Linked DNA regions of Orrella dioscoreae. The protein of the gene in region 2 interacts with the protein of the main gene of each other region in a pairwise test. Links are inferred from orthologs where the notes say so. Each region holds a gene or a part of one and is shown on either strand. Other genes may lie near its edges. The genes, in order: ODI_RS01375 and grxD.

Evidence for each region.
Region 1: the proteins of grxD (region 2) and ODI_RS01375 interact in binary tests that used the Escherichia coli proteins (3 or more experiments, as listed by UniProt). The link is inferred for Orrella dioscoreae from one-to-one orthologs.

What each region holds. Positions count from the first base shown.
Region 1 is NZ_LT907988.1:272,990-282,085, forward strand. What follows is about bases 2,995-5,955. They hold ODI_RS01375 (BolA family protein), read right to left. Parts: upstream 4,631-5,955; coding sequence 4,358-4,630; downstream 2,995-4,357. Other genes in these bases: hisG (ATP phosphoribosyltransferase), read right to left, coding at 2,995-3,068; murA (UDP-N-acetylglucosamine 1-carboxyvinyltransferase), read right to left, coding at 3,090-4,358; ODI_RS01380 (ABC transporter permease), read right to left, coding at 4,637-5,413; ODI_RS01385 (ABC transporter ATP-binding protein), read right to left, coding at 5,413-5,955. Also shown: hisC (histidinol-phosphate transaminase), read right to left, coding at 1-1,060; hisD (histidinol dehydrogenase), read right to left, coding at 1,057-2,361; more of hisG, read right to left, coding at 2,385-2,994; more of ODI_RS01385, read right to left, coding at 5,956-6,207; ODI_RS01390 (MlaC/ttg2D family ABC transporter substrate-binding protein), read right to left, coding at 6,428-7,075; ODI_RS01395 (MlaA family lipoprotein), read right to left, coding at 7,090-7,866; outer membrane lipid asymmetry maintenance protein MlaD, read right to left, coding at 7,919-8,458; lipid asymmetry maintenance ABC transporter permease subunit MlaE, read right to left, coding at 8,537-9,096. UniProt on the Escherichia coli protein: Involved in cell resistance against acid stress.
Region 2 is NZ_LT907988.1:4,545,945-4,554,947, reverse strand. Bases 819-3,686 are described here. They hold grxD (Grx4 family monothiol glutaredoxin), read left to right. Parts: upstream 819-2,021; coding sequence 2,022-2,351; downstream 2,352-3,686. Other genes in these bases: ttcA (tRNA 2-thiocytidine(32) synthetase TtcA), read left to right, coding at 2,941-3,686; ODI_RS20840 (UbiX family flavin prenyltransferase), read left to right, coding at 2,348-2,941; prmC (peptide chain release factor N(5)-glutamine methyltransferase), read left to right, coding at 1,116-1,913; prfA (peptide chain release factor 1), read left to right, coding at 819-1,074. In the rest of the region: more of prfA, read left to right, coding at 1-818; more of ttcA, read left to right, coding at 3,687-3,852; ODI_RS20830 (acetyl-CoA acetyltransferase), read left to right, coding at 4,690-5,868; ODI_RS20825 (class I adenylate-forming enzyme family protein), read left to right, coding at 5,878-7,416; dctP (C4-dicarboxylate TRAP transporter substrate-binding protein), read left to right, coding at 7,475-8,569; ODI_RS20815 (TRAP transporter small permease subunit), read left to right, coding at 8,658-9,003. UniProt on the Escherichia coli protein: Monothiol glutaredoxin involved in the biogenesis of iron-sulfur clusters.

The DNA.
Region 1 (9,096 bases), 4.3 Mb from region 2 along the record:
AGCGGGATACGTTGCGCACCAGGATGCGGCGCCCGGCCAGCGCGGCCTGCACGGCATCGGCGCCACGGTCGGTGCGCAGCAGCAGGAAGTTGCCGGACGACGGGAACACGGTGACGCCGGGCAGCGCCGCCAGCGCGCGCGCCAGGGGCTCGCGGTCGGCGCGCAGGCGCGCGGCCATGTCGTCCAGCACATCCTTGTGCGCGAGCAGCACATCCAGCGCCGCCTGCGTATGCACGCCGATATTGTAAGGGGGACGGACCTTGTCCAGTTCGGCGGTCCAGGCGGGGTGGCTGGCGAGGTAGCCGAAGCGCAGGCCCGCCAGGCCGATCTTGGACACGGTGCGCAGCACCACCAGGTTGGGATGCGCCAGCACTTCCGGCATCCAGGTGTGGCCCGCGAAGGGCTGGTAGGCCTCGTCCACCACGACCAGGCCGGGGGCGGCGGCCAGCACCGCGCGCACCGCGTCGTCCGACCACAGGCCGCCGGTCGGGTTGTTGGGCAGCGCCAGGAACACCAGCCTGGGCTGCTCGCGCGCGATCGCGTCCAGCAGCGCGGGCAGGTCGAGTTCGAGGGCCGGCGTGAGCGGCACGCCCACGAAGCGCGCGTGATCGAAGCGCGCGGCCATGTCGAAATAGACGAACGAGGGCCAGGGCGACAGGACGACGTCGCCGGGCGCGCAGCAGGCCTGAACCAGCAGGTGGATGAGTTCGTCGGAGCCGTTGCCGAACACCAGGCCCGCGGCCTCGGGGACGTCGAAGGCCTGGCGCACGCGGGCCCGCAAGGCGGCGTTGTCGCCCGGGTAGCGCGTCAGGTCGCTGTGGGCGATGGCGGCGGCCACGGCGTCCCGCAGCGCGGGCGGCAGCGGATAGGGGCACTCCATCGCGTCGAGCTTGATGCAGCCTTCGGCATGTGCCACGGGATAGGCCTGCAAGCCGCGGATGTCGGCGCGCACGGTGGCCGCGACGCGGTCGGCGACGCGGACGTCGTGTTGCGAGGAAGCAGGGCCGTCAGCCCCCGGTGCGCCGGGGGGCGTCTGGCCCCCGGTGCGTGCAGGGCTCATTTGTCGAGGCGGTATTCGGCGCTGGCCGCATGGGCCTGCAGGCCTTCGCCATGGGCGAGGTCGGCTGCGATGCGGCCCAGCGTCTGTGCGCCGGCATGCGAAACCTGGATGAGGCTCGAGCGCTTCTGGAAGTCGTAGACGCCCAGGGGCGAGGAGAAGCGCGCCGTGCGCGAGGTCGGCAGCACGTGATTGGGGCCGGCACAGTAGTCGCCCAGCGACTCGGAGCTGTAGCGGCCCAGGAAGATGGCGCCCGCGTGGCGGATGCGCGCGGCGACCGTCACGGCGTCTTCGGTGGAGATCTCCAGGTGCTCGGGCGCGATGTGGTTGGCGATCTCGCAGGCTTCGTCGATGCTGGCCACCAGGATGAGCGCGCCACGGTCTGCCAGGCTCTTGCGGATGATGTCCGCGCGCGGCATGGTGGGCAGCAGGCGCGCGATGGCGGCTTCCACTTCGTCGAGGTAGGCCGCGTCGGGGCACAGCAGGATGGCCTGCGCCAGCTCGTCGTGCTCGGCCTGCGAGAAGAGATCCATGGCGATCCAGTCGGCGGGCGTCTTGCCGTCGCAGATGATCAGGATCTCGCTGGGGCCGGCGATCATGTCGATGCCGACCGTGCCGAAGACGCGGCGCTTGGCGGCGGCGACGTAAGCGTTGCCGGGGCCGACGATCTTGTCGACGGCGGGCAGGGTGGCGGTGCCGTAGGCCAGCGCGCCCACGGCCTGGGCGCCGCCCACGGCAAACGCGCGGTCCACGCCGGCGATGGCCGCGGCGGCCAGCACGATGGGATTGCGCACGCCGTCGGGCGTCGGGGTGACCATGATGACTTCCGGCACGCCCGCGACCTTGGCGGGGATGGCGTTCATCAGCACGGACGAGGGATAGGCGGCCTTGCCGCCGGGCACGTAGAGGCCCACGCGGTCCAGCGGGGTGATCTGCTGGCCCAGCACGGTGCCGTCGGCCTCGGTATAGCTCCAGCTTTCCGCGCGCTGGTGCACGTGATAGCTGCGCACGCGGTCGGCGGCGGCTTCCAGGGCATTGCGCTGGTGGGCCGGCAGCGCGGCCAGCGCGGCTTCCCAGTCGGCGCGCGGGATTTCCAGCGCATCGATCGAGGTGGCCTGCACGCGGTCATAGCGCTGGGTGTATTCGAGCAGCGCGGCGTCGCCGCGCTGGCGGACGTCGGCCAGGATGCCGGCCGCGGCGCGGTCGATGGATTCGTCCTGCGAGGCGTCGAAGGCGAGCAGGCGCGTGAGCGCGTCGCGAAAGCCCGCGTCGCGGGCGTCGAGTCGTTGGATGAGGGCAGCCATGGGGATATCGTAGCGGAAACGGGTCAGGGCGCGGGCGCCGCCGAGGCGCGCTCGAAGGCGTCCAGCAGCGGCTGCAGCGCGGCGCCGCGCGTCTTCAGCGAGGCCCGGTTGACGACCAGGCGCGAGGAGATCGGCATGATGTCCTCGACAGCGACCAGGTTGTTGGCGCGCAGCGTGCCGCCGGTGGACACCAGGTCGACGATGGCGTCGGCCAGCCCGACCAGCGGGGCGAGCTCCATCGAGCCGTAGAGCTTGATCAGGTCGACGTACATGCCCTTGGCGGCGAAATGCTCGCGCGCAGCCTGGGTGTATTTGGTGGCCACGCGCAGGCGCGCGCCCTGGTAGACCGCGGCGGTGTAGTCGAAGTCGGCGCGCACGGCCACGCACAGCTTGCAGCGGGCGATGTTCAGGTCGATGGGCTGGTAGAGGCCGCCCGGATCCTGGGCCTGGTGCTCGTTCAGCACGTCCTTGCCGGCGATGCCGAGGTCGGCGGCGCCGTATTGTACGTAGGTGGGGACGTCCGACGCGCGCACGATGATGAGGCGCAGGTTGGGATCGCTGGTGCCGATGATGAGCTTGCGCGACTTCTCGGGGTTCTCGCTGACCTCGATGCCGGCGGCGGCCAGCAGCGGCAGCGTTTCCTCGAAGATGCGGCCCTTGGAGAGCGCGAGCGTCAGCGGACGAGAGGCGGTTTGGATGTCAGTCATGCGTGTTCCCGTGCCGGCGCTTCAGGCCGCGTCCTTGCCGGAGAGGCGTTCGATCCTGGCGCCCAGCGCGCCCAGCTTCACTTCCATGCGTTCGTAGCCGCGGTCCAGGTGATAGATGCGGTCGATGATGGTTTCGCCCTCGGCGGCCAGGCCGGCGATGACCAGGCTGGCCGAGGCGCGCAGGTCGGTGGCCATGACGCGCGCGCCCGAGAGTCGCGGCACGCCGCGCACGACCGCCGTGTGGCCGTCGATGTCGATGTCGGCGCCCAGGCGGCAGAGTTCCTGCACGTGCATGAAGCGATTCTCGAAGATCGTTTCCACGATCATCGCGGTGCCGTCGGCCAGCGTGTTCAGCGCCATGATCTGCGCCTGCATGTCGGTGGCGAAGCCGGGGTATTCCAGCGTGCGCACGTCGACCGGGCTGGGGCGGCGGTCCATGCTGGCGCGGATGGTGTCCGTGCCGCATTCCAGCGTGATGCCGGTGGCGCGCAGCTTGTCCAGCGTGGCGCCCATGGCCTGCGGCGCCACGCCGCGCAGCAGGATGTCGCCGCCGGCCGCGCCCACGGCGCACAGGAAGCTGCCGGCTTCGATGCGGTCGGGCGTGACGCTGTGGCTGGCGCCGTGCAGGCGCTCGACGCCTTCGATCACGATGCGGTCGGTGCCGTGGCCTTCGATGCGTGCGCCCATCTTGATGAGCAGCTCGGCCAGGTCGACGACCTCGGGTTCACGCGCGGCGTTCTCCAGCACGGTGCGGCCTTCGGCCAGCACCGCCGCCATCAGCAGGTTCTCGGTGCCGGTGACGGTGATCATGTCGGTGCGCACCGTCGCGCCCTTCAGGCGCTTGGCGCGCGCGACGACGAAGCCGTGTTCGATGTGGATCTCGGCGCCCAGCGCGGCCAGGCCCTTGATGTGCTGGTCCACCGGACGCTGGCCGATGGCGCAGCCGCCGGGCAGGCTCACGCGGGCCTCGCCGAAGCGGGCGAGCAGCGGGCCCAGCACCAGGATGGAGGCGCGCATGGTCTTGACCAGGTCGTAGGGCGCTTCCAGGTTGTCGACCTTGTCGGCCCGCAGCGAGACGCGGCCGTCGTCGCCGCGCGTCGCGGCCACGCCCAGGCGGCCCAGCAGGCGCAGCGTGGTCGAGATGTCGTTCAGGGCCGGCACGTTCTCCAGCGTCACTTCATCGGCGGTGAGCAGGCCTGCGCAGAGGATGGGCAGCGCCGCGTTCTTGGCGCCGGAAATGGTGACTTCGCCCTGCAGGCGATTGCCACCGGTGATGCGCAGCTTGTCCATCAGCGTCCTGCCTCGGTCTTGCCGCCCTTGGCGGCGTATTCGTCGGGGGTGTGGTTCTTCATCGACAGCGCGTGGATCTCGGCGTTGGAACCGTCCATGCGCGCGCCCAGCGCGGCGTAGACCAGGCGTTGGCGCGCAACCAGCGATTGGCCTTCGAAGGCGGCGCTGACGATGGTCGCGTAGAAATGCGCGCCGTCGCCCTGGACGTCGATGTGGGTACAGGGCAGGTTGTCCGCAATGTATTGCCGGACTTGCTCGGGGGTAGGCAGCATGGCGTTCTAGCTTCGGAGTTTGTAGCCGCTGGCCAGCAGGCGCAGGGCGAAGACGGCCAGCACGGCGAAGACCCCGGCGACGACGGCCAGGCTGTGCCAGGGCGAGACGTCCGAGATCGAGAAGAAGCCGTAGCGGAAACCGTCGATGGTGTAGAAGATCGGATTCCAGTGCGACACGTGCTGCCAGAACGGCGGCAGCGTGTGGATGGAGTAGAACACGCCGGACAGGAAGGTGGCCGGCATGATGAGGAAGTTCTGGAAGGCGGCGAGCTGGTCGAATTTTTCGGACCAGAGGCCGGCGATGAGCCCCATGATGCCCATGATGCCGCAGGCCAGCGTGGCGAAGGCCAGGATCCACAGCGGGTGCTGCAGGGGCAGGGGAACGAAGAACAGCGCCACCAGCCAGACGCACAGCCCCACCGCCAGTCCGCGCACGATGGCGGCCAGCACGTAGGCGCTGAAGATCTCGCGGTGCGAGAGCGGGGGCAGCAGCATGAACACCAGGTTGCCCGTGATGCGGCTCTGGATGAGCGACGACGACGGGTTGGCGAAGGCGTTCTGCAGCATGCTCATCATCATGAGGCCGGGGATCAGGAACGCCGTGTAGCGGATCTCGCCGTAGACCTGCACGCGGTCCTGCAGGACCTGCGCGAAGACGACGAGATAGAGCAGGGCCGTGACGACGGGGGCGGCGATGGTCTGGAAGCTGACCTTCCAGAAGCGCAGCAATTCCTTGCGCAGCAGCGTGGGGAAGCCGGAGCCGTATTGAGGTGCGGGTGCCATCAGCGCGCGATCCCCGTCAGTTCGGTGCCGTCCTGGTGCATGATGCGCACGAAGGCGTCCTCCAGGTCCGCGCCGCCCACGCTGGCCAGCAGCGCCTGGGTGGTGTCCAGCGCGACGATGCGTCCGCGCTTGAGCATGGCGATGCGGCCGCACAGGGCCTCGGCTTCTTCGAGGTAGTGCGTGGTCAGCATGATGGTGTGGCCTTCCCGGTTCAGGCGCGAGATGAACTCCCACAGCGTGCGGCGCAGGTCCACGTCCACGCCGGCGGTGGGCTCGTCCAGCACGATGACGGGCGGGCGGTGCACCAGCGCCTGGGCCACCAGCACGCGGCGCTTCATGCCGCCGGACAGCGCGCGCATGTTGTTGTCCGCCTTGTCGGACAGGCCGAGGTTGGCCAGGATCTCGTCGATCCAGTCATCGTTGTTGCGCAGGCCGAAATAGCCCGACTGGATGCGCAGGGTCTCGCGCACCGTGAAAAAGGGGTCGTAGACCAGTTCCTGGGGCACCACGCCCAGCGCGCGCCGCGCGTTGCGGTAGTCGCTGACCACGTCGTGGCCACAGACACTGGCGGTGCCGCCGCTGGCGCGCGCCAGGCCCGCCAGGATGGAAATGAGGGTGGTCTTGCCCGCGCCGTTGGGGCCCAGCAGGCCGAAGAATTCGCCGGGCTGGATGTCCAGGCTGACGTCGTCGAGGGCCTGGAAGCCCTGGTCGGGGGCGGCCTTGAACCGCCCGAAGAGTCCGGGGGCCCGGGTCGGGTAGATCTTGGAGACGTGGTCGAGACGGACGGCGGACATGAGGACAGGGCGCGCAGGCCCCGGAAAAGCGCGGATCGCCGATTATATAGGGGTGATCCCGTAACTCCCGGCATACCCCTGCCGGGGAGGGACTTTCAGGGCGACCGGCAGCGGTCTTCGCAAGAACCTCAGGGAGCCGGGGCACCGCGGAGCCGGCTTCGCCGGTCCGCCAGTGCCGCCCCCCTGGGGGGGGAGGCGCGTCAGCGCCTCGGGGGGGGCCCTACTGCCTCGAGTTCAGCGCCTTGATCAGGCCGTCGATGCCGCTGCGGTTGATTTCCTGGGCGAACTGGTTGCGATAGTTCTCGATCAGCCAGATGCCTTCGACGTTCAGGTCATAGATCAGCCAGCCCTTGGGCGTCTTTTCCAGTCGGTAGTCCACGCCCACCGGCTGGGCGTTGGCCTGCGGGATGATCTGCGAGCGCACGACCACGTCGTCGGCGTTGGGGTCGCCGCGGAAGGGCAGCAGGCGCACCGAGGTGCCCTGGTCGACCTTGGTGAGCGCGCCGCTGTAGGTGCGGATCAGGGTGCCGCGGAAGGCCTGCGACAGCGCGGCCTGCTGTTCGGGCGTGGCCTGGCGCCAGTTGCGCCCGGCGGCCAGGCGCGTGGTGCGCTCGAAGTTCACATAGGGCAGCAGTTGCTGGTCCACGACCTGGTTGATGCGGGCGAGGTTGCCCGAGCGCAGCGTGGTGTCCTTCTTGAGCACGGCCAGCAACTGGTCGGCGACCTGTTGCACGAACTCGTTGGGCGCGGCCTGCTGGTTGACCGCTTGCGCGCGCGCGGGCGTGGCGGCCACGCCCAGGGCGAGCAGGCCGGTGAGGGCCAGGCGGGAGGCGAAACCGAAGACGTTCATGTTGCGGATAGCTTGCATAAAGAAGACTCCTTTCAGTTCTGGCCGGCGGGCGTGGCGGGGACGTCGTCCTCGTCATCCGAGTAATCCGGCAGGTTGTCGCTGTCGGCGCCGCCGGTGCGTTGCAGCACCTGGGCGTTGCGGCGCTGGAGGTAGGCGTCGCGGATGAAACTGTACGGATCGATCGCGGTGCGGTCGACGGTGTCCGTGACCTCCAGCAGCGAGGCGCGGCGGTCGACGACCTCCAGCCCCCACAGCGAATTGCGCAGACGCACGTTTTCGATGCTGCCGACCGCCGCAACGTTCCCGTAGAAGCCGCCGACCGTGCCGACGCCGTCACGCACGGTGCTCGCGCCCAGGAACGGCAGCACCAGGTACGGCCCCTGGCCGATGCCCCAGACGCCCAGCGTCACGCCCAGGTCGTTGGGGATCTTGCGCGCGCCGTTGGCCGTGGCGACGTCGAAGCAGCCGCCCACGCCCATGGTGGTGTTGAAGAGGAAACGGCCCAGGGTGTTGAAGAAGTCGTGGCCGCGCGCCTGCAGGAAGCTGTTGGCGGCCGACCAGACGTCGCCCAGGTTCGAGAACATGTTGTGCACGCAGTTCTGGATGGGATCGGGGACGATGTAGTCGTAACCCTGCGCCACCGGACGCAGCAGCGCGCGGTCGAAGGTGTCGTTGAACTGGTAGATGCCGCGGTTCATCCCTTCCCAGGGGTCGCGCGGGTCAGGCTGCGAGGACGTGGCGCAGCCGGCCAGCAGGGCGGCCGCGGAGAGCGCGCAGGCCAGGCGGGTAAGGGAGGTTGCGGTCTTCATGGAGAAACGATCCTTGTTCGAATTGGTCTGGTCGCGAGATGAATCATTGGAATCATTGCTGCGGCGCGGGAGCCGGCGCGGGCGGGGGCGGCGCATCGGCGGCCGGCGGATTGGCGGGCGCTGCCTCGTCGCCGCCCTGGCGTTCGGCGGTGTTGTAGAGGAACTGGCTGATCAGGTTCTCCAGCACCACGGCGCTCTGGGTATAACGGATTTTTTCACCATCGGCAAAGAACTTGTCATCCCCGCCGGCTTCCAGGCCGATGTATTGCTCGCCCAGGAGGCCCGAGGTGAGGATCTTGGCCGAGGAGTCCGTCGGGAAGTCATAGCCCTGTTCCAGCTCCATCGTGACGACGGCCTGGTACATCTGGTCGTCGAAGCCGATGTGCTTGATCCGGCCGACCACCACGCCGGCGCTCTTGACCGCGGCGCGGGGCTTCAGGCCGCCGATGTTGTCGAAGTTGGCGGTCAGCGTGTAGGTGGGGGCGAACGAGAAGGAGCTCAGGTTGCCGGCCCGCAGGGCCAGGAATACCACCGCTGCCGCGCCCAGCAGCACGAAGAGGCCTACCCAGAAATCGGTTTTGTCGCGCGTCATGGTTATCCGTTCCGTATGTATGTGCGTTGAATGCGTGTTGGCGTACGATGTCAGGCGTTGATCATCCGTTGCCGAAAATCAGTTGCCGAACATCAGGGCGGTCAGCAGGAAGTCCAGGCCCAGCACCGCGAGCGAGCCGGCGACCACCGTGCGGGTGGTGGCGCGTGCCACGCCTTCGGGCGTGGGGCGCGCGTGCCACCCTTCATAGAGGGCGATCAGCGTGACCGCCACCCCGAACACCACGCTCTTGATGACGCCGTTGGCCACGTCGTTCCAGACGTCGACGCCGCCCTGCATCTGCGACCAGAAGGCGCCTGCGTCCACCCCGATCATCAGCACGCCCACGACCCAGCCGCCCATGATGCCGACCATCGAGAAGATGGCCGCCAGCACGGGCATGGCGATGATGCCGCCCCAGAGCCGCGGCACCAGCACGCGGCGCAGCGGGTCCACGGCCATGACTTCCATGGCGGAGAGCTGCTCGCCCGCCTTCATGAGGCCGATCTCGGCGGTCAGGGACGTGCCGGCGCGGCCGGCGAAGAGCAGTGCCGTCACCACCGGCCCCAGCTCGCGCACGAGCGACAGCGCCACCAGCAGGCCCAGCGATTCCTCGGCGCCGTAGCGATTGAGCGTGTAGT
Region 2 (9,003 bases):
ACCATGCGTGCCCGGCTGGAGCAGTTGTCCCGCCGCCTTGTCGAACTCGATGCCCTGCTTGCCGACCCCGAGGCCGCGCAGGACATGGAGCGTTTCCGCAAACTGTCGCGCGAGCGCGCCGACGTCGAGCCCGTGGCCAACGCGTTTTCCGCCTATACCCGCGCGGAGGATGACCTGGCCACCGCGCAGCAGATGTTGTCGGATCCGGAAATGAAGGCGATGGCGCAGGAAGAGATCGAGACGGCCAAGGCCGCCATCGAGCAATTGGGCGCCGACCTGCAGATCCTGCTGCTGCCGCGCGACCCCGATGACAACCGCAGCGTGTTCCTGGAAATCCGCGCGGGCACGGGCGGCGATGAAAGCGCGCTGTTCTCGGGCGACCTGCTGCGCATGTATTCCCGCTATGCCGAGCAGCAGGGCTGGCGCGTGGAGCTGATGTCCGAAAGCCCGTCGGAGCTGGGCGGCTACAAGGAAGTGGTGGCGCGCATCGAGGGCGACGGCGTCTATGGCCGCCTGAAGTTCGAGTCCGGGGCGCACCGCGTGCAGCGCGTGCCCGCCACCGAGGCGCAAGGCCGCATCCACACCTCGGCCTGCACGGTGGCCGTGCTGCCGGAGGCCGATGCCGCGACCGACATCGTCATCAATCCGTCCGACCTGCGCGTGGACACCTTCCGCGCCAGCGGCGCGGGTGGCCAGCACATCAACAAGACCGATTCGGCGGTGCGCCTGACCCACTTGCCCACGGGGCTGGTGGTGGAATGCCAGGACGACCGTTCGCAGCATCGCAACCGCGAGAAGGCCATGCAGGTGCTGGCGGCGCGCCTGAAGGACCAGCAGCAGCGCGAGCGCCAGAGCAAGGAAGCCGCGCAACGCAAGAGCCTGGTGGGCTCGGGCGACCGTTCCGAGCGCATTCGCACCTATAACTACCCGCAAGGCCGCCTGACCGATCACCGCATCAACCTGACGCTCTACAAGCTGCAGGCCATCCTGGAAGGCGATCTGCAGGAACTGACCGGCACCCTGCTGGCCGAGCACCAGGCCGCGCAACTGGCCGCCCTGGGCGAAGAGGCATAAGGCGCATCGTGGGCGGCGCCGCAACCACCGTGCGCGGGCTGATGGCCGATTGCGGCCTGCCGCGCCTGGAGGCCCGCATGCTGCTGGAGCGCGTGCTGGACAAGCCGCGCGCCTGGCTGCTGGCGCATGACACCGACCCGCTGGCGCCTGCCGCGGTGGCGGCATTCCAGACCCTGTGCGCCCGCCGCCTGGCCGGCGAGCCGATGGCCTACCTGCTGGGCGAGCGCGAATTCATGGGCCATGTCTATGCCGTGGCGCCGGGCGTGCTGATCCCGCGGCCGGAAACGGAACTGCTGGTCGAGACGGCGCTCGAATGCCTGTCAGGGCGGCAGGCGCCGCGCGTGCTGGACCTGGGCACCGGCAGCGGCGCGATCGCCGTGGCCATTGCCCTGGCCCGGCCCGATGCCCATGTGACGGGCACCGACGCCAGCCCCGAGGCGCTGGCGCAGGCGCACGCCAACGCCCAGCGCCTGGGGGCGCCCCGGGTGCGCTGTCTGGCAGGCGACTGGTATGCGGCGCTGCCCGGCGGCGACGCGCCGTTCGACCTGATCGTGTCGAACCCGCCCTATATCGCCGCCGGCGATGTCCACCTTGATCAGGGCGACCTGCGGCACGAGCCGCGCGGCGCGCTGACCGACGAAGCCGATGGGCTGTCGGCGCTGGCGCGTATCGTGTCCGGCGCCCGCGCCTGGATGGCCCCAGGCGCCCGTCTCTGGCTGGAGCATGGCTGGGACCAGGCCGCCGCCGTGCGGCAGTTGCTGGCCGACGCGGGCTTCCGGAACGCGGCCAGCCGCCGCGATCTGGCCGGCATCGAGAGGATTTCCGGCGCAAACCTATAATTCCGGGGAGTCCCGGGTCCGGACGTCGGCGTTGCCTGCCCGATACCGGCCATTTACCCCAGGCAAAATCCTATGCCGGCCACGCGCCGGCGCATCTGCGAGTCAACCATGAGCGACGACGTGCAAACCTTCATCCGCGATACCGTCACGCAGCACCCCGTGGTGCTGTTCATGAAGGGTACCGCCCAGTTCCCGCAATGCGGCTTCTCCGGCCGCGCCATCCAGATCCTGAAAGGCTGTGGCGTGCGCAAGCTCATCACGATCAACGTGCTTGAGGACGAGGAAGTGCGCAGCGGCATCAAGAGCTACTCGAACTGGCCGACCATTCCCCAGCTCTACGTCTCGGGCGAGTTCGTGGGCGGTTCGGACATCATGTCCGAGATGAACGAAAGCGGCGAGCTGAAGAAGCTGCTCGACGCCGCCGGGGCCACCGAGTGACACCCGGCCGCCGGCGGCTGATCGTCGGCATCACCGGCGCCACCGGCGCGCTCTACGGCGTGCGCCTGCTCCAGGCCGCCCGGCGCGTGCCTGACGTCGAGACGCACCTGGTCGTCTCGGCGGCAGGCGCGCTCAACCTGCAGCACGAGCTGGACCTGTCCCGCAACGAGGTCCACGCCATGGCGGACGTGGTCCACAGCGTGCGCGACATCGGCGCCACGCTGGCCAGCGGCAGCTTCCGCTCGGCCGGCATGGTGGTGGCGCCGTGCTCCATGCGCACGCTGGGCGCCATCGCCCACGGCCTGGCGGACAACCTGATCACGCGCGCGGCCGACGTGGTGCTGAAGGAACGCCGCCGGCTGGTGCTGATGGTGCGCGAGACGCCCTTCAATCTTGCGCACCTGCGCAACATGACGGCCGTCACGGAAATGGGCGGCATCGTCTTCCCGCCCTTGCCGGCCTTCTATCACCGGCCCCAGTCCATCGAAGAGATGGTCGACCACAGCGTGGCGCGGGTGCTGGATCTTTTCGATATCGATGTCGGCGGCCCGCGTTGGGCAGGGCTGTCGCCATCCGCGGAACCGAGCTGATGAAAGACTCGAACAATTTCTTCCGGCTGCAGAACCGCCTGGAATCACAGGCCGGCAAGGCCATCGCCGATTTCAAGATGATCGAGGACGGCGACCGCATCCTGGTGTGCATGAGCGGCGGCAAGGACTCGTACACCATGCTGTCGGTCCTGAGCGCCCTGCAGAAGCGCGCGCCGGTGAATTTCGAGCTGATCGCGATGAACCTGGACCAGAAGCAGCCGGGTTTCCCTGAAGAGGTGCTGCCGGCCTACCTGGAAAGCACCGGCGTGGCCTATCGCATCGTCACGGCCGACACCTATTCCATCGTGAAAGAGAAGGTGCCCGAGGGCAAGACGACCTGTTCGCTGTGCTCGCGCCTGCGCCGCGGCATCATCTATCGCACGGCCAAGGAGCTGGGCGCGAACAAGATCGCGCTGGGCCACCATCGCGACGACATCGTCGAAACCTTCTTCCTGAACATGTTCTTCGGCGGCAAGCTGAAGGGCATGCCGCCCAAGCTCGCCACCGATGACGGCGCGCATGTGGTGATCCGCCCGCTGGCGTATTGCAGCGAGTCCGACATTGCCCGCTACGCGGCCGACATGGCGTATCCCATCATCCCGTGCAACCTGTGCGGCTCGCAGGAGAACCTGCAGCGCCAGAAGGTGAAGGAAATGCTGGTCGCATGGGAACGCGAAACCCCGGGCCGCGTCGACAGCGTGTTCCGCGCGCTGACGCAGGTGGTGCCGTCGCATTTGGCGGATACCTCGCTGTTCGACTTCAAGGGACTGGCGTCGAATCTCGCGACGATCGATGAGGCGTCGCTGTTCGGGCGGGCGGCTTATGAGCAGGATGCGCTGGTGTTTTCGCATGCTGGCGAGACTGCGATTTCTTTTGTGCGGCCGGTTGGTCGGGTGGGTGGGGTTGCGTAGATCGCTGCGTGGTCTGCTGCCGTAGCGTAGTCTTCTGTGTAGACCGCTGGGTTGACGGCCGCCGAGGGTGGTCGTGCCGTCGGCCGCCTGCCGCGGGGTGCGGCGCCCACAGCGCCGCGCTCCCCGCAGAAGGCGCCCGCCGTCCCGCCCACCCTCGACGTCCTGCGCTTGGGGGTTCTGGATCGGAGTCGGCCGCCGGAGTCCTGCTCGCATTCTTGCCCCGCGCTCGCTGCCCGCCCGAAGATCTCGGCTTGCCGCTCAGCAATGGGCGCCCACAGCGCCCATTGCTGAGCATTTGGAAAAGCAAAAGAGGCAGCTAGTGAGAGAGGGGGGAAGGGGAGTGGAGGTGGGGGGCATCGCACTCCGGGCAGGGGCTCCCGTCAGGCTGCGTTGTCTGTTTGGAGGCGTTGTTCCACTGTCGTGACTGAATGGCGGGTGTCTTGCGCGGGCAGAGACACCGAGAAATTGATGAGCCTGGCGGCTTCGGTCGCGCCGTGTCGGTGGTGGAGCAGCCTCCCCAAGCAGGCAACAGGGCCAAGCGGCGCCCGTAGCTCGAAGCGCGCTGCTTCCTCCCTCCACCTCCCGCCCCCACTCTCTCAACAGCTGCCCCTATTGCTTTTCCGAATGCTGACCGGAGGGCGCTGTGGGCGCCGCACCCCGCGGCAGGCGACCGACGGCACGACCACCCTCGGCGGCCGTCAACCCAGCGGTCTACATAGAAGATCACGCAACCTCACCTAATACGTAGTTTTATACGTAGCTGCACGTATTGATGTACGGGCATGCCAAGTCACACACTGGAAAAAAGAACGACAACCCAGTGCGGAGAGACAAGACATGTCAGGCACCTCGGTATCCATCGTCGGCAGCGGGCACACCCCTTTCGGGCGCCTGGACGCCTTGAACCTGGAACAACTCATCGTCATGGCCGCGACAGAAGCCATCGAGGACGCGGGGGTGGACCCCGCTGAAATCGATGCGGTGTTCCTGGGCAACTTCAATGCCGGACTGGTCCCGGATGCCTTCGCGGCCTCGTTGATCCTGCAGGCCTCGCCCGCCTTGCGCTTCAAGCCCGCGGTGCGCTGCGAGAACGCCTGTGCGTCCGGCGGGGCGGCCATCCATGCCGGCCTGCGCGCCCTGCAGGCGGGCGCTGCCCGGACCGTGCTGGTCGTCGGCGCGGAAAAAATGACCTCGCGCAGCACGCCGGAAGTCACCGAGGCGCTGGCGGGGGCGGGCTACAAGAACGATCCTGAAGAAGCCGCGCTGAGCTTTCCGCAGCTTTTTGCCTTGGCGGCGCGCGAGTACGCCGCGCGCTACGAGGATCCGCTGCCCGCCATGGCGGCCATCGCCGCCAAGAACCACGGCAATGCCATGCACAACCCGCTGGCGCAGATGCACCGCGAGGTGGACGTGGCCTTCTGCAATACCGTCTCCGACAAGAATCCGCTGATTGCGCCGCCCTTGCGGCTGACCGATTGCTCGCTCATCACCGATGGCGCGGCGGCCGTCGTCATGACGCGCAGCGACACGGCCACGCGCTTTCCGCGCGCGGTCACCGTGCGCGCCGCCGAGCACGTCAGCGATTTCCTGCCGCTGGGCGGGCGCGACCTGCTGGCATTCGAGGGGCCGGCGCGCGCGCTGCGCCAGGCGTATGCCGCAGCGGGCATCCACGTGAACGACCTGGATTTCGCCGAGGTGCACGATTGCTTCACCATCGCCGAGCTGCTCATCTATGAGGCCATGGGGCTGGCGCCTGCCGGGCGTGGCCGCCAGGCGCTGGACGACGGCATCGTGCTGCGCGATGGCCGCCTGCCGGTGAACCTTTCCGGCGGGTTGAAGGCCAAGGGCCATCCGGTGGGCGCGACGGGCGTGTCGATGCACGCGCTGGCCTATCGCCAGCTGACCGGCCAGGCGGGCGCCATGCAGCGCAAGGACGCCAGCCTGGGCCTGGTCTTCAACATGGGCGGCGCGGCGGTGGCCAGTTATGCCTCGGTGCTCGAAGCAGCCCGGGCATAAGGGCGCGCCATGAATGTCGCCAACTGGCTGCATGCGGCCGCGCTGTCGCACCCTCGCAACCCGGCGCTGTATCGCGGCACGCAGCTGCATGCGGACTATGACGCCTTCGCTCGCCGCGCGGCCGGGCTGGCGCGGTGGTTGCGCGATGCGCAGGGCGTGGCCGAGGGCGCGCGTGTCGCGCTCTTCATGAAGAATCGCGTCGAATACCTGGAGCTTTTCTACGCCTGCTGGTGGCTGGGCGCGGTCGTCGTGCCGGTCAACCCGAAGCTGCATCCCAAGGAGGTGGACTGGATCCTGCGCGACGCGGGCGCACATGCCGTGCTGACCGACACGCACGAAGACCTGCCGCCTGAAGCCGTGCCTGACGGCTGCCTGCACCTGGCGGTCGATGGCGATGCGTTCCCGCGGGCTGCGCAGGCGGGCCTGGACGCGCCGCTGCCGCCGCCCCGGGTGTTGCCGCCCGATGCATTGGCATGGCTGTTCTATACCTCCGGCACCACGGGCAGGCCCAAGGGCGTGATGCTGTCGCATCGCAACCTGGTGGCGATGGCGCTGTGCTACGCGGCCGACATCGAGACGGTGTCGGCCACCGACAGCATGCTCTATGCCGCGCCGATCTCGCACGGCGCGGGCCTCTATCACTTCATGTACGTGCGCCGCGCGGCGCGGCACGTGGTGCCGGCCAGTCGCGGCTTCGATCCCCTCGAGATCCTTGATCATGCGCGTGAGGGCGGCTCGCTGTCGCTGTTCGCCGCGCCCACGATGGTCAAGCGCCTGGTCGAGGCGGCGCGCGCGGCGGGCCGCGACGGCACGGGGCTGCATACAGTGATCTATGGCGGCGCGCCCATGTATTTCGCCGACATCGACGAGGCGCTGCAGGTGCTGGGGCCTCGGTTCGCGCAGATCTATGGCCAGGGCGAGAGCCCCATGACCATCACCGCGCTCACGCGCGAGTGCATCGCCGACACCTCGCATCCGCGTTGGCGCGCGCGCATGGCGTCGGTGGGGCCTGCGCAAAGCTGCATGGCGGTTCGCATCGTGGATGCCGACATGAATACCCTGCCCGTGGGCATGGAGGGCGAGGTTGCCGCGCGCGGCGATGCCGTCATGGCGGGCTATTGGGGCAACGAGGCCGCCACGCGCGCCACGCTGGTGGAAGGCTGGTTGCGCACCGGCGACATCGGCCGCCTCGATGAAGAGGGTTTCCTGACGCTGACCGATCGCAGCAAGGACGTGATCATTTCGGGCGGCTCGAACATCTACCCCCGCGAGGTCGAGGAGGTGCTGGCGCGCCACCCCGGCGTGCGCGAGGTTGCCGTGGTGGGGGCGCCCAGCGAGGCCTGGGGCGAGGAGGTGGTGGCCTTCGTCGTGGCGCGCGAGGGCGCCACGCTGGACCCCGCGGACCTGGATCAATGGTGCCGCGGCGAGATCGCGGCCTTCAAGCGGCCCAAGCGCTATTGCCTGCGCGACGAGCTGCCCAAGAACAGCTACGGCAAGGTCCCCAAGACCTTGCTGCGCGAAGCCCTGCAGGCCGGCAAGGCAGGGTAGTCCGGCGCTTGGCGCCGGGCGGGGGAACACCGGTCCCACCCATCGAGGAGACACAACAATGAAAAGACGTGATTTCATCAAGACGGCAGGATTGCTGGCAGGCGTCGCCGCGCCCACGGTCTGGTCGGCCAGCGCCTGGGCCGCCAGCAAGCCCGTGCGCATCAAGTTCGACAGCTACATTTCCGAGACCGCGGGCCCCTCGCGGCTGGACGACTGGTTCCTGAGGGAGCTGGAGCGCCGCAGCAACGGCGCGGTACAGGTGCGCCGCTATTGGGCGCAGTCGCTCAACAAGGTGGGCGAACACCTGTCGGCCGTGCGCGATGGCACCTCCGAGATGTCCTTGATTTCCCCGGGCTACTACCAGGCCCAGTTGCCGGTCACGCGCGGCCTGGACTGGTACTACCGCATGCAGCGCGCGGATGCCCTGCAACTGGTCTGCCGCGATCTCTACGCGCAGTTCGATCCGCTGCGCGCCGAGTGGGAGCAGCGCTATCGCTCCAAGGTCATGTACTGGACCAACTGGTACTACGCGCCGCTGGTCACGCGTGAGCCCATCCGGTCCATCGAGGACATCCGCGGCAAGCGCATCCGCGGCTACGGCGTCGCCAACGACGTGATCCAGCGCCTGGGCGGCACGGCCGTGCCGATGGCCGCGCCCGAGGTCTATACCGCGCTGGAGCGTGGCGTGCTGGACGGCGTCTATGGTTTCGATTTCATCACGGCGGTGGCCTACAAGCTGCACGAGATCGCGCCGCATTTCACCGACATCGGCGATGGTCCGCACGGTCCGTCCGCCACCATCATCAACATGCGCACCTGGGAGTCCTTCCCCGACCCGGTGAAGCAGATCGCCGACGAGATCGTCGCGGAGATCTATGGCGGCAAGTACACCGAGATCTTCGACGCCGCGGCGCGCCAGTACCTGAAGACCGCGCTGGCCGAAGGCGCGAAATTCAGTTCGCTGCCCGATGAGCAGAAGGCGCGCGCGAAAGCGCTGGTGCAGCCGGCCCAGGTGCAGTCCTGGGTGGACCGCGTGGCCAAGCCCGCGCGCGTGGATGGCGCCGCCATGCAGTCGCTGATCGACACGGCCATCGCCAAGCACGACCCCAAGGGCACGCTGAAACGCTTCGACGAGCTGGCCGCGCAAGCCTGAGGTCGCACGCCGAACCGGGCCGGCGCATGCGCCGGCCTGCATCGCGGCATCGGCCGCCTATCCGTGGACGGCTACGCGCCGAAGAACCATGACCCCCGATACCCTGCTTGCCAGGCTGCTTCGCCGCGTCGCCGACGCGATGGGCGCCATCGCCTTGCTCTTCCTGTTGTTCATGATGCTTGGCACCACGGTGGATGCGCTGGTGCGCACCGTTGCCGGCCAGCCGCTGCCCGGCGTCTTCGAGCTATCCGAGCTCAGCATGGTGATGCTCGTCTTCATGGGGCTGGGCTGGACCCAGCTGGATGACGCCCACATCCGCGTGACGCTGCTGAAGGGACGCGTGCCGCCGCGCGTCTCACGCGTGCTGGAGTCGCTGTCGTGGCTGCTGGGCGCGGTGGTGCTGGCGCTGCTGGCCTATCCGGCCACGGGCGATG